DNA from 2 places in the Carnobacterium funditum DSM 5970 genome. Region 1 is predicted to be linked to the other one. Evidence: predicted binding sites of a transcription regulator. Region 1 holds the regulator's gene; the other holds the start of a gene.
What was found. The regulator LexA, encoded in region 1, represses DNA repair genes until DNA is damaged. The targets are predictions, from matches to a motif close to CNAACANNTGTTNG.
Positions count from the first base shown of each region.

Region 1 (4,409 bases):
TGAATCGTGTGTAAAGACATAAGTTACTGGTAATTTAGAAATTGCTGCTAAACGAACGGCCGCTCTTAAATAATCTGTAAAAACGAAGAATGTTCCCACGTAAGTTTTTGAACCGCCATGTAAAGCAATTCCGTTTGCTGCAGCTGTCATAGCAAATTCACGCACACCATACCAAATATTTCTTCCTTCATATTGACCAGGTTGGAAATCTTTTTCACCTGCTACCATCGTATTATTTGAAGAAGATAAATCTGCAGAACCACCCCAAAAAGCGGGAACAGTTTTAGAAATAGCTGTTAATACTTGATTGCTGGTAACACGTGAAGCTAAAGCAGAATCTCCCTCTGAAAAACTTGGCAACTCACTATCCCAATCTTTTGGAAGTTCATTATTCATTGCTTGTTCAAATTGATTTGCTAGTTCAGGATAAGCCGTATGATACTCGTTAAACGATGTGTGCCATTCTTTTTCTGAATTTGCACCTTTGTTAATCATGTCTTCTTCAAAACGTTTGCTTACTTCTTCTGGAACAAAGAAATCTTTTCCTTCCCATCCGTAAGCTTTTTTAGCTGCTTCAATACCTTCTGGACCTAAAGGAGCCCCATGGACTTTATGAGTTCCTTCATTTGGTGCGCCAAAACCGATAATTGTTTTTACTTCAATGATAGTAGGTTTTTTTGTTTCAGCTCTTGCAGCATTGATTGCCGCATTGATTTCTTCAATGTCATTACCATCTTTTACTAAGATATGTTGCCAATTGTAGGCTTCAAATCGTTGCCCAACATTTTCGGTAAATGCTTTCGATGTTGGTCCATCTAAAGAAATATCATTTGAATCATAAAGCATAATTAGTTTCCCAAGCTCTAAATGACCAGCCAAACTAGCTGCTTCAGATGAAACCCCTTCCATTAAATCTCCGTCTCCACACAATGCATATGTGTAATGATCCACAATTGTGTAATCTTTTTTATTATAAGTTGCTGCTAAATGTGTCTCTGCCATTGCCATACCTACTGCATTTGCAATACCTTGGCCTAATGGACCTGTTGTTGCTTCGACACCATCTGTTAAATGTACTTCTGGATGTCCAGGAGTTTTGCTATCCCATTGACGGAAATTTTTCAAGTCATCAATTGAAACATTGTAACCCGCAAGGTGTAATAAGCTATAAAGCATGATAGAGCCATGTCCTGCAGAAAGAACGAAGCGATCACGATTCACCCATTTTGAATTTTTAGGATTCACTTTTAAATGTTTAGCCCAAAGTGTATAAGCCATCGGAGCTGCTCCCATTGGTAATCCCGGGTGTCCAGAGTTGGCTTTTTGAACCCCATCCATACTTAGTGTTCTAATCGTGTTAATCGCTAATTGGTCAGTGTTGTCAAACAATTAAATCATCCTCTCAATTATGTTACTTTTATTTTACTGTTTTATAACATTCAAATCAACGTTTGAATGCAATTTATTAAAAATAATTTAATATCCGCTTTATTTTATCTTTAACGGTCATGAAGACCTTTTTCTTTTTGAATTTTTTTTAATTTATCTGGTGTTACGTCAGCCCCAGTTTCATCAACTACTTTTAATCCTTCAATGTGATTACGCATGCCACCTCTAAAGGCAGCTAGATAAGCTTCTCTTAGTTTTTTTTGTTCTGTTTGTTCCGATAAACTTAAGCCTTCATTTTTAGATTTTTTTGCTAGAACGTTAATTCTTGTTAATTTATCTTTAGATAACATTTCATTCACCTCATTATTTTCATTATTTGAATACTATACCAAAAAAAATTACTCTATGCATTAAAATCGTTTTTTACACTAGCGAACATTTGTTTGATTCAGAGGTTGATTTATGTTATTCTAAATAAGAAATAATAAAAGAATTGAGGTGCATCTATTTATGCGTAAAACACCAGAATCAAGACAAATCGAAGTTTTGCAATACATTCATGACCAAGTAAAATTAAAAGGTTACCCGCCAACAGTACGTGAAATTGGAACAGCTGTTTCACTATCTTCTACTTCAACTGTTCACGGCCATTTATCGCGGCTTGAAAAGAACGGCTTTATACAAAGAGACCCTAGTAAACCGCGTGCTATTGAATTAACCTCTAAAGGGCTAACAAAATTAGGCATTCAACTAGAACAAATCCCTTTATTGGGCACAGTAGCTGCTGGTGAACCCATTTTAGCAGTTGAAGAAGCTTCTGATTATTTTCCACTTCCTCCTAATTTAAGACAAGAAAGCAATACTCTTTTTATGTTGACAATCAGAGGTGAAAGCATGATTAATGCTGGTATCTTTGATGGTGATGAAGTGATTGTTCGCAAACAATCTAGCGCAAACAATGGCGATATTGTTATTGCATTAACAAACGAAGACGAAGCTACGTGCAAAAGATTTTACCGTGAAGACCGCTATTATCGTCTGCAACCAGAAAATGATTCTATGAGCGCTATTCTTTTAGATGAAGTTACTATTCTTGGTAAAGTAGTCAGTTTGTACCGTAGCCATATTTTTTAACCATACTTATTGTTTAATTTCAGAACAGAAATGATGCTATTTTTAACGTATCGATAGATAAAGTTTAGCTATAAAAAATGCACCTCTTTTATTTATGGAAAACAAACCATAGATAAAAGAGGTGTTTTTTTGTAACCATTAAAAAAATCAGCTATCTTTTGAGTCCTTTAGTCCGTTAAAAGAAATCTATTTAAGAACTTTTTAGTACTCCATTAACGCTAAAATATCATAACCTTCAATTTTATTGCGTCCTTTTAAATCACTTAACTCCACTAGAAAGGCTGTCCCAACAACTTCTCCACCTAATTGCTCAATAAGCTTGATAGTTGCTGCAATGGTACCACCTGTTGCTAGCAAGTCATCACAAACAAGTACTTTTTGGCCAGGTTTAATCGCATCTTTATGAATTTGTAAAACGTCATTGCCATATTCTAAACCATAACTAACTTCTACGGTATTACGCGGTAATTTACCTTTTTTCCGAGCAGGAGCAAATCCAATCCCTAATTCATAAGCTACTGGACAGCCCACGATAAAACCTCGTGCTTCTGGTCCTACAATCATATCTACGCATTTATCTTTTGCATATCTAACTATTTCATTTGTTGCAAATCGATAAGCTTCGCCATCGGCCATTAAAGGAGAAATATCACGAAAAATAATCCCTTCCTCTGGAAAATCAGGTACATCAGCTATATATTTTTTTAAATCCATTAATTTCTTCCTCCGTTTCGATTTTACAGTTCTTTCTCTAGCTGGATTTTCATCCATTTTTCAAGTTCTGCAAAGTGACTGTATATGAGAGCTTCTTCTGCAGCAAATTTTTCGAGCCGCTTTTGATAAACTTTTGTATCTATTAATTCTTTTTTTTCAATATTTGATACAATATTCATAATACCATCTTGTATTGTAACAAAACCTGCTTCAAAAAACACGGAGATTATAAAAATGAGCATATTTTCTTTTAGTTTTAAATGTCCGGATAAAATTTTCGTTTTATGTCTTACGTCAATATCCATATGCGATGCAATATATTTAAAAACATGTGAGAATTGTATCCGACTCGGTATGCCCTCTAAATATACACTTTCTTGATTAAAGAAACTTACATAGATGTTAGAAGGTTCACTATTTTGTAATAGCTCTCTTAATAATGTCAAGTTATCTGGACAATCGACTAAAATGAGTTTAGTTGTTTTCATTTCAAATTGCTTATTTTCTTTTTGGTTTGAAATCAAATGAGAATATCCAGTTACCGGTATTTTTTCTTGGTATTTATTATAATTCTTATCATTGAAAAAAACGTAGTCAGCACTAGGTAGTTGCCATATACTTGGTGAAACTTGGGTACTTCTTAAATCAAACAATTGCGTGCCTTTAACTACTAAGTCGTCTAACATCAGCTGAGGTTTCCTTAATCCATTCCATTCATTGATATTCAGTTTACCTGTTATTGAAATTTCTGCTTCAGCTCCAATATTCTCAGCCATGGATCCAAGATGAAAGCCAATTGCATCTAGAGTTGCTTTCTCTTCAATTAAATTAAGTTTTAAATGTGTTTTTTCGCTACCGATTCTTTTAATTTCTTGAACTCGTACTTGCTCAAATAGAAAAACAGGTTTTGGATTTTCTGTTCCGAATGGAGCTAATTTTTGTAGTTCTTCGATTGCCTTTATGCTCACATCAGAAATGTGTAGTTTTTCATCAACAAAACAGGCGTTTTCTAATTGATTGGGCCCTTCTTTTTGTTGCAAGAATGCATTCAATTCTGTTCTAAGGTTAGCTATGCTTTCAATTGGCAGAGTTAACCCGGCGGCCATTTGATGTCCTCCAAATTTCGTTATTAAATGATCAGTATCTTCTAAAGCATGAAACAAATGATACGT
Region 1 covers NZ_JQLL01000001.1:526,247-530,655, forward strand. The annotation lists gene tkt (transketolase) at 1-1,389, opposite strand, end outside; gene BR44_RS02295 (DUF896 family protein) at 1,500-1,739, opposite strand; gene lexA (transcriptional repressor LexA) at 1,900-2,523, shown strand; gene BR44_RS02305 (adenine phosphoribosyltransferase) at 2,725-3,237, opposite strand; gene recJ (single-stranded-DNA-specific exonuclease RecJ) at 3,261-4,409, opposite strand, start outside.

Region 2 (4,409 bases), 800 kb from region 1:
ACGCATAAGAACCTTTTAATTTTGAAATGGTTTTTTTAAAAGCTTCAAAAGTACTAGATTGTTCTTTTTCAGCGAAATAAGCAATGAGTTGAACAATGATTTCAGTATCCGTATCGCTTGACAAAGAAATGTCTGATAAATAAGTCTCTCTAAGTTCTAGGAAATTTTCTATGACACCGTTGTGCACTAGAGTGAACTGATGATTAGCCGCTTGATGTGGATGAGCATTTTTGACGCTTGGACGACCATGAGTTGCCCAACGAGTATGACCAATTCCTACAGTGCAGAATGTATCTGTTTCAATGATTTTTTTTAAATCAGCAATTCTTCCTTTTTCTTTAAACAAATGACCATTTTTATTTTCATCTACGACAAAAATACCGGAAGAGTCATAGCCTCGGTATTCTAACTTTTCTAAACCTTGCAATAAAATACTTTTAGCATCTTGATTGCCTATATACCCTACAATTCCACACATTAACGTATCCTTCTTTCTATTTAGATAATTTTTTGACTAGCAATAAACGAACAGCAATAAAATAACGTAGCTATTCCATCAGAAGATTATTGTGTATCGAAAAAAATCGTTATATTGGTCTATACATAATTTTTTATTTATATTTTTGGTAACAGGATAATAATATGATTAATTAGACGATATGTCAACTATTTGTTTCTTTTTTAAAATATTGGTATATACGTAAAGAAGTGTTCAGATGATGGATGCCTATTTTTCACCAAAGCAACTAAGAGAAGCTGTTGTAAAGGCAGCTTCTCAAATAATCATATAGTAGTGTTTTTCAATAGTGCATCAAAGGTTAATGGATGTAAGCCTTCTCTTTAAGTGATACAATAACTTAAAGAATAATTTAAAAAAAGGGGATGGGAAAATGATTTACACGATAACATTAAACCCAGCTATTGACCGTTTACTATTTCTCGAAGGAACACTAATAAAGGGAAAAAATAATAGGCTTCAAGAAATCATTTATGATTTAGGTGGAAAAGGACACCACGGCTCTTATGCTATGAGTCGATTAGATGTGGAAAATCAAGCTCTCGGTTTTTGTGGAACAACAAATAAAAGGAAATTAGAAAAAATTCTATCAGAAAAAGGAATTAATCATAATCTAGTTGACGTCTATGGTAAAGCTACGAGAGAAAGTTATGTTATTTTAGAGGCGGGAATTAGTGGAAGTATTTTAATCACAGAAAGAGGATTTCAAATAACAAATTATGATATAGAGTTGTTAAATGAGCAGATAGAGAGCAAAGTGAGAACAGGTGACATTGTATTGATTGCGGGTTCTTTACCACCAGGTTATAAACTACAGGATTTAGAGGAATTATTAAATTTATTGAAAAAAACAGGGTGTTTTATTGCTTGTGATTTATCAGGAGAAGCACTAAAAAAAGCAGTGGATATGGAAGTCAATTTTATTAAACCTAACCGTTTTGAAATCCAAGAACTTCTATCTTCAGAGAATACGATGTTAGATAATTTAAAAGAGTTAGCTAAAAAAGTTGAGTATGTTATCGTTTCTCAAGGAAGTGAGGGCAGTATTTGTAGCCACGCGGGAAATTTTTATCAAGTTACAACACCTAAAGTTGTAGCAGTCAATGATACAGGAGCGGGTGATTGTTTTGTTGGTTCCTTTTTATCAGGGTTGTCATTGAATAGACCACTAACGGAGTGTCTGTCCTTTGCCAGTGCTTGTGCAGCCAGTAAAGTTCAGCATAATGACAGTACAACCTTTAGTGTCAAAGAAGCAAAGATATTGCAAAAAAGAGTAACAGTTAAAAAATTATAAGAACTAGCTACTCAATAGTATCAAAACAACAAAATTATCAATAGATAGTCTCCTCTAAAATGAAAAGTGCGTATAATTTTAAACTTATTTAATAAGATTTTCTTTACTAAGCGAACATATGTTTGTATAATCAAAGGGAGAAACAACTTATTTAATTAAGGAGAAGGAGCGGCTAACATGATTCAATTGGATTATTCAAAGGAGCCTTGCCGAGATATTTTGTGTATTGATGTAAAGTCTTTTTTTGCGTCTGTTGAGTCCGTTAAAAGAGGCATTCACCCATTAGAGTCGTATATAGTAGTCATGAGTAAACCAGATCAAGCAGGGGGTCTGGTTTTGGCTGCTTCTCCAAGAGTAAAAGAAGAATATGGGATCAAAACGGGCTCTAGACGGTATGAAATCCCAAAAGATTCCAAAATTCAGATAGTTGAACCAAGAATGAGTTTATATTTAAAAGTAAATTTGATGATAAATGATATCTTTCAAGAATTTATTTCAAGTGAGGACCTGCATATTTATAGTATTGATGAATCATTTTTAGATGTGACCTCATCTCATGCGCTTTTTGGATCAACGAAGGAAATTGCAGTAAAGATTCAACAAGCGATTTGGCAGAGGTTGCACTTAGTAACCGCAATCGGTATAGGAGACAATCCTTTATTGGCTAAACTAGCATTAGATAATGAAGCAAAGGATAGTCCTAACTTTATAGCCGCTTGGCATTATGAGGATGTTACAAAGACAATCTGGCGTATTCATCCGATTACAGAGATGTGGGGGATAGGTAGTCAAACGGCAAAAAACTTGTATAAATTAGGAATCGATTCTGTTTATCAGCTGTCACAATACAATGTTTCTGCTTTGAAGCGAGTTCAAGGGGTAATTGGGGAACAACTTTTTTATCATGCGCACGGTATCGATCGAAGTATTCTATCTGAAAAGTACCAGACGCGCTCTAAATCTTATGGGAAAAGTCAGATTTTGGACCGAGATTACACCGAACAAGCAGAGATTGAAGTAGTTATTAGAGAGATGGCGGAAGAAGTGGCTGCTCGGCTGAGGAGTCATCATGTTGAGGCAGAAGTCATTCATTTGTCAATTGGATTCTCAAAAGAAATTATCGATAAAGGCTTCAGTCATCAATTAAAAATTTTTCCAACAGCTGCTAGTCGAAAAATAAGCGAAACTTGTTTGCATTTATTTAGAACCTACTACCAACAAGAGCCAGTAAGACAAATTTCTATTAGTTGTGGAAAAATTCACGATAAAACGGATTTACAGCTAGATCTATTTGAATCAGCTGAACAAACAATCCAAAAAGAAAAAATTGATCAAGTCATTGACCAAGTTCGGCATAAATACGGATACACCTCGTTAGTCCATGCTAGTAGCTTAACTTCTGGTGCAACGGCTATCAAAAGAAGTGGATTGGTTGGCGGTCATAAAGGTTAAGAATAAGAGCTCTACCACTTTTTTGATTTGCCTATTTCTGCATGTCGAATTAAGGTACTGTCGATAGTGAGGAGTTCAGAATGAGTTTGAAGATAAGTTTTATTTTCTTCCTGACCAACTATGATACCAATAAGATCATTTTCATAGAGACCATTTAAAAGAAACTCCATCTGGAGAATAATTTGTTTTTTTGTCAAGAAAGCTTGATAAAGATGTTCGGAAATAGCTTCTTGAGTTTGTTTTTCTTTTGGTAAGTTAAGTTTAGTTTTGTTGTGATTCCATTGCTGCATCATTTCAGTATGATCAGATAAAACAAAACCTTGCCATTTTGCCATCTTACGATCGTTGTAGTCATTTCCAATAGATTTCATTTTTTCTCCTCCTTTAGTTTCATCTCTCATTATACGAACAAACGTTCCTTTTGTATAGAGAGAATAAAAAAAAGTTTATCCACAAACTTATCCACAGGTTGAATAAGTTTATTCTATGGCATTACCGTATAGATAAATTAAATCGTTATTAAGGGGATGAAAAATGAGAAAAGTTATATTAAATTTAGCTATTAGCTTAGATGGAAGAATTGTAGACGAAAAGAATCAATTTGATTGGATACACGGTGATGGAGACAAATCGAATAATACAGATAATCAGTTTAGTTTTTCGGTATTTTTAAATGCTTGTGACACATTGATACTCGGAAAAACAGCTTATAATGATTTGCCATCAGGGAGTATCGAGTTATTTGCAGGTAAAAGGATAGTTGTTTTAACTCATTCAACAGATAAGCCCAAAACAGAAAATATTGAATTTTTTAATGGTGATTTAGCTACATTGGTTAAAGACTTAAAGCTTATTGCAGGAAAAGACATTTGGGTATTTGGCGGAGCGAGTGTTTGTAATAGTTTAATTAAAGAAGATTTGATTGATGAATACATTATTGGAATGATTCCTGTGATTGTAGGGAATGGTACGAGGTTATTTGCTGATGGGAATCCTCTTTTGGAATTGCATTTAGAACAATACACTGTTGATGAAGGAATTGTCATAATAATCTACTCTCGAAAAAAATAGTGAGTAGTTGAAATAAGATTGTGTAAAGCAAAAAGCTCTTACTTAAAATACCAGTTAAAAGGTATCTTTAGGTAA
Region 2 covers NZ_JQLL01000001.1:1,331,168-1,335,576, reverse strand. The annotation lists gene glmS (glutamine--fructose-6-phosphate transaminase (isomerizing)) at 1-478, opposite strand, end outside; gene BR44_RS06155 (1-phosphofructokinase family hexose kinase) at 891-1,811, shown strand; gene BR44_RS06150 (Y-family DNA polymerase) at 1,989-3,263, shown strand; gene BR44_RS06145 (hypothetical protein) at 3,275-3,634, opposite strand; gene BR44_RS06140 (dihydrofolate reductase family protein) at 3,798-4,334, shown strand.
Region 2: the regulator LexA is predicted to act here: its motif matches at 1,923-1,936, upstream of BR44_RS06150 (Y-family DNA polymerase).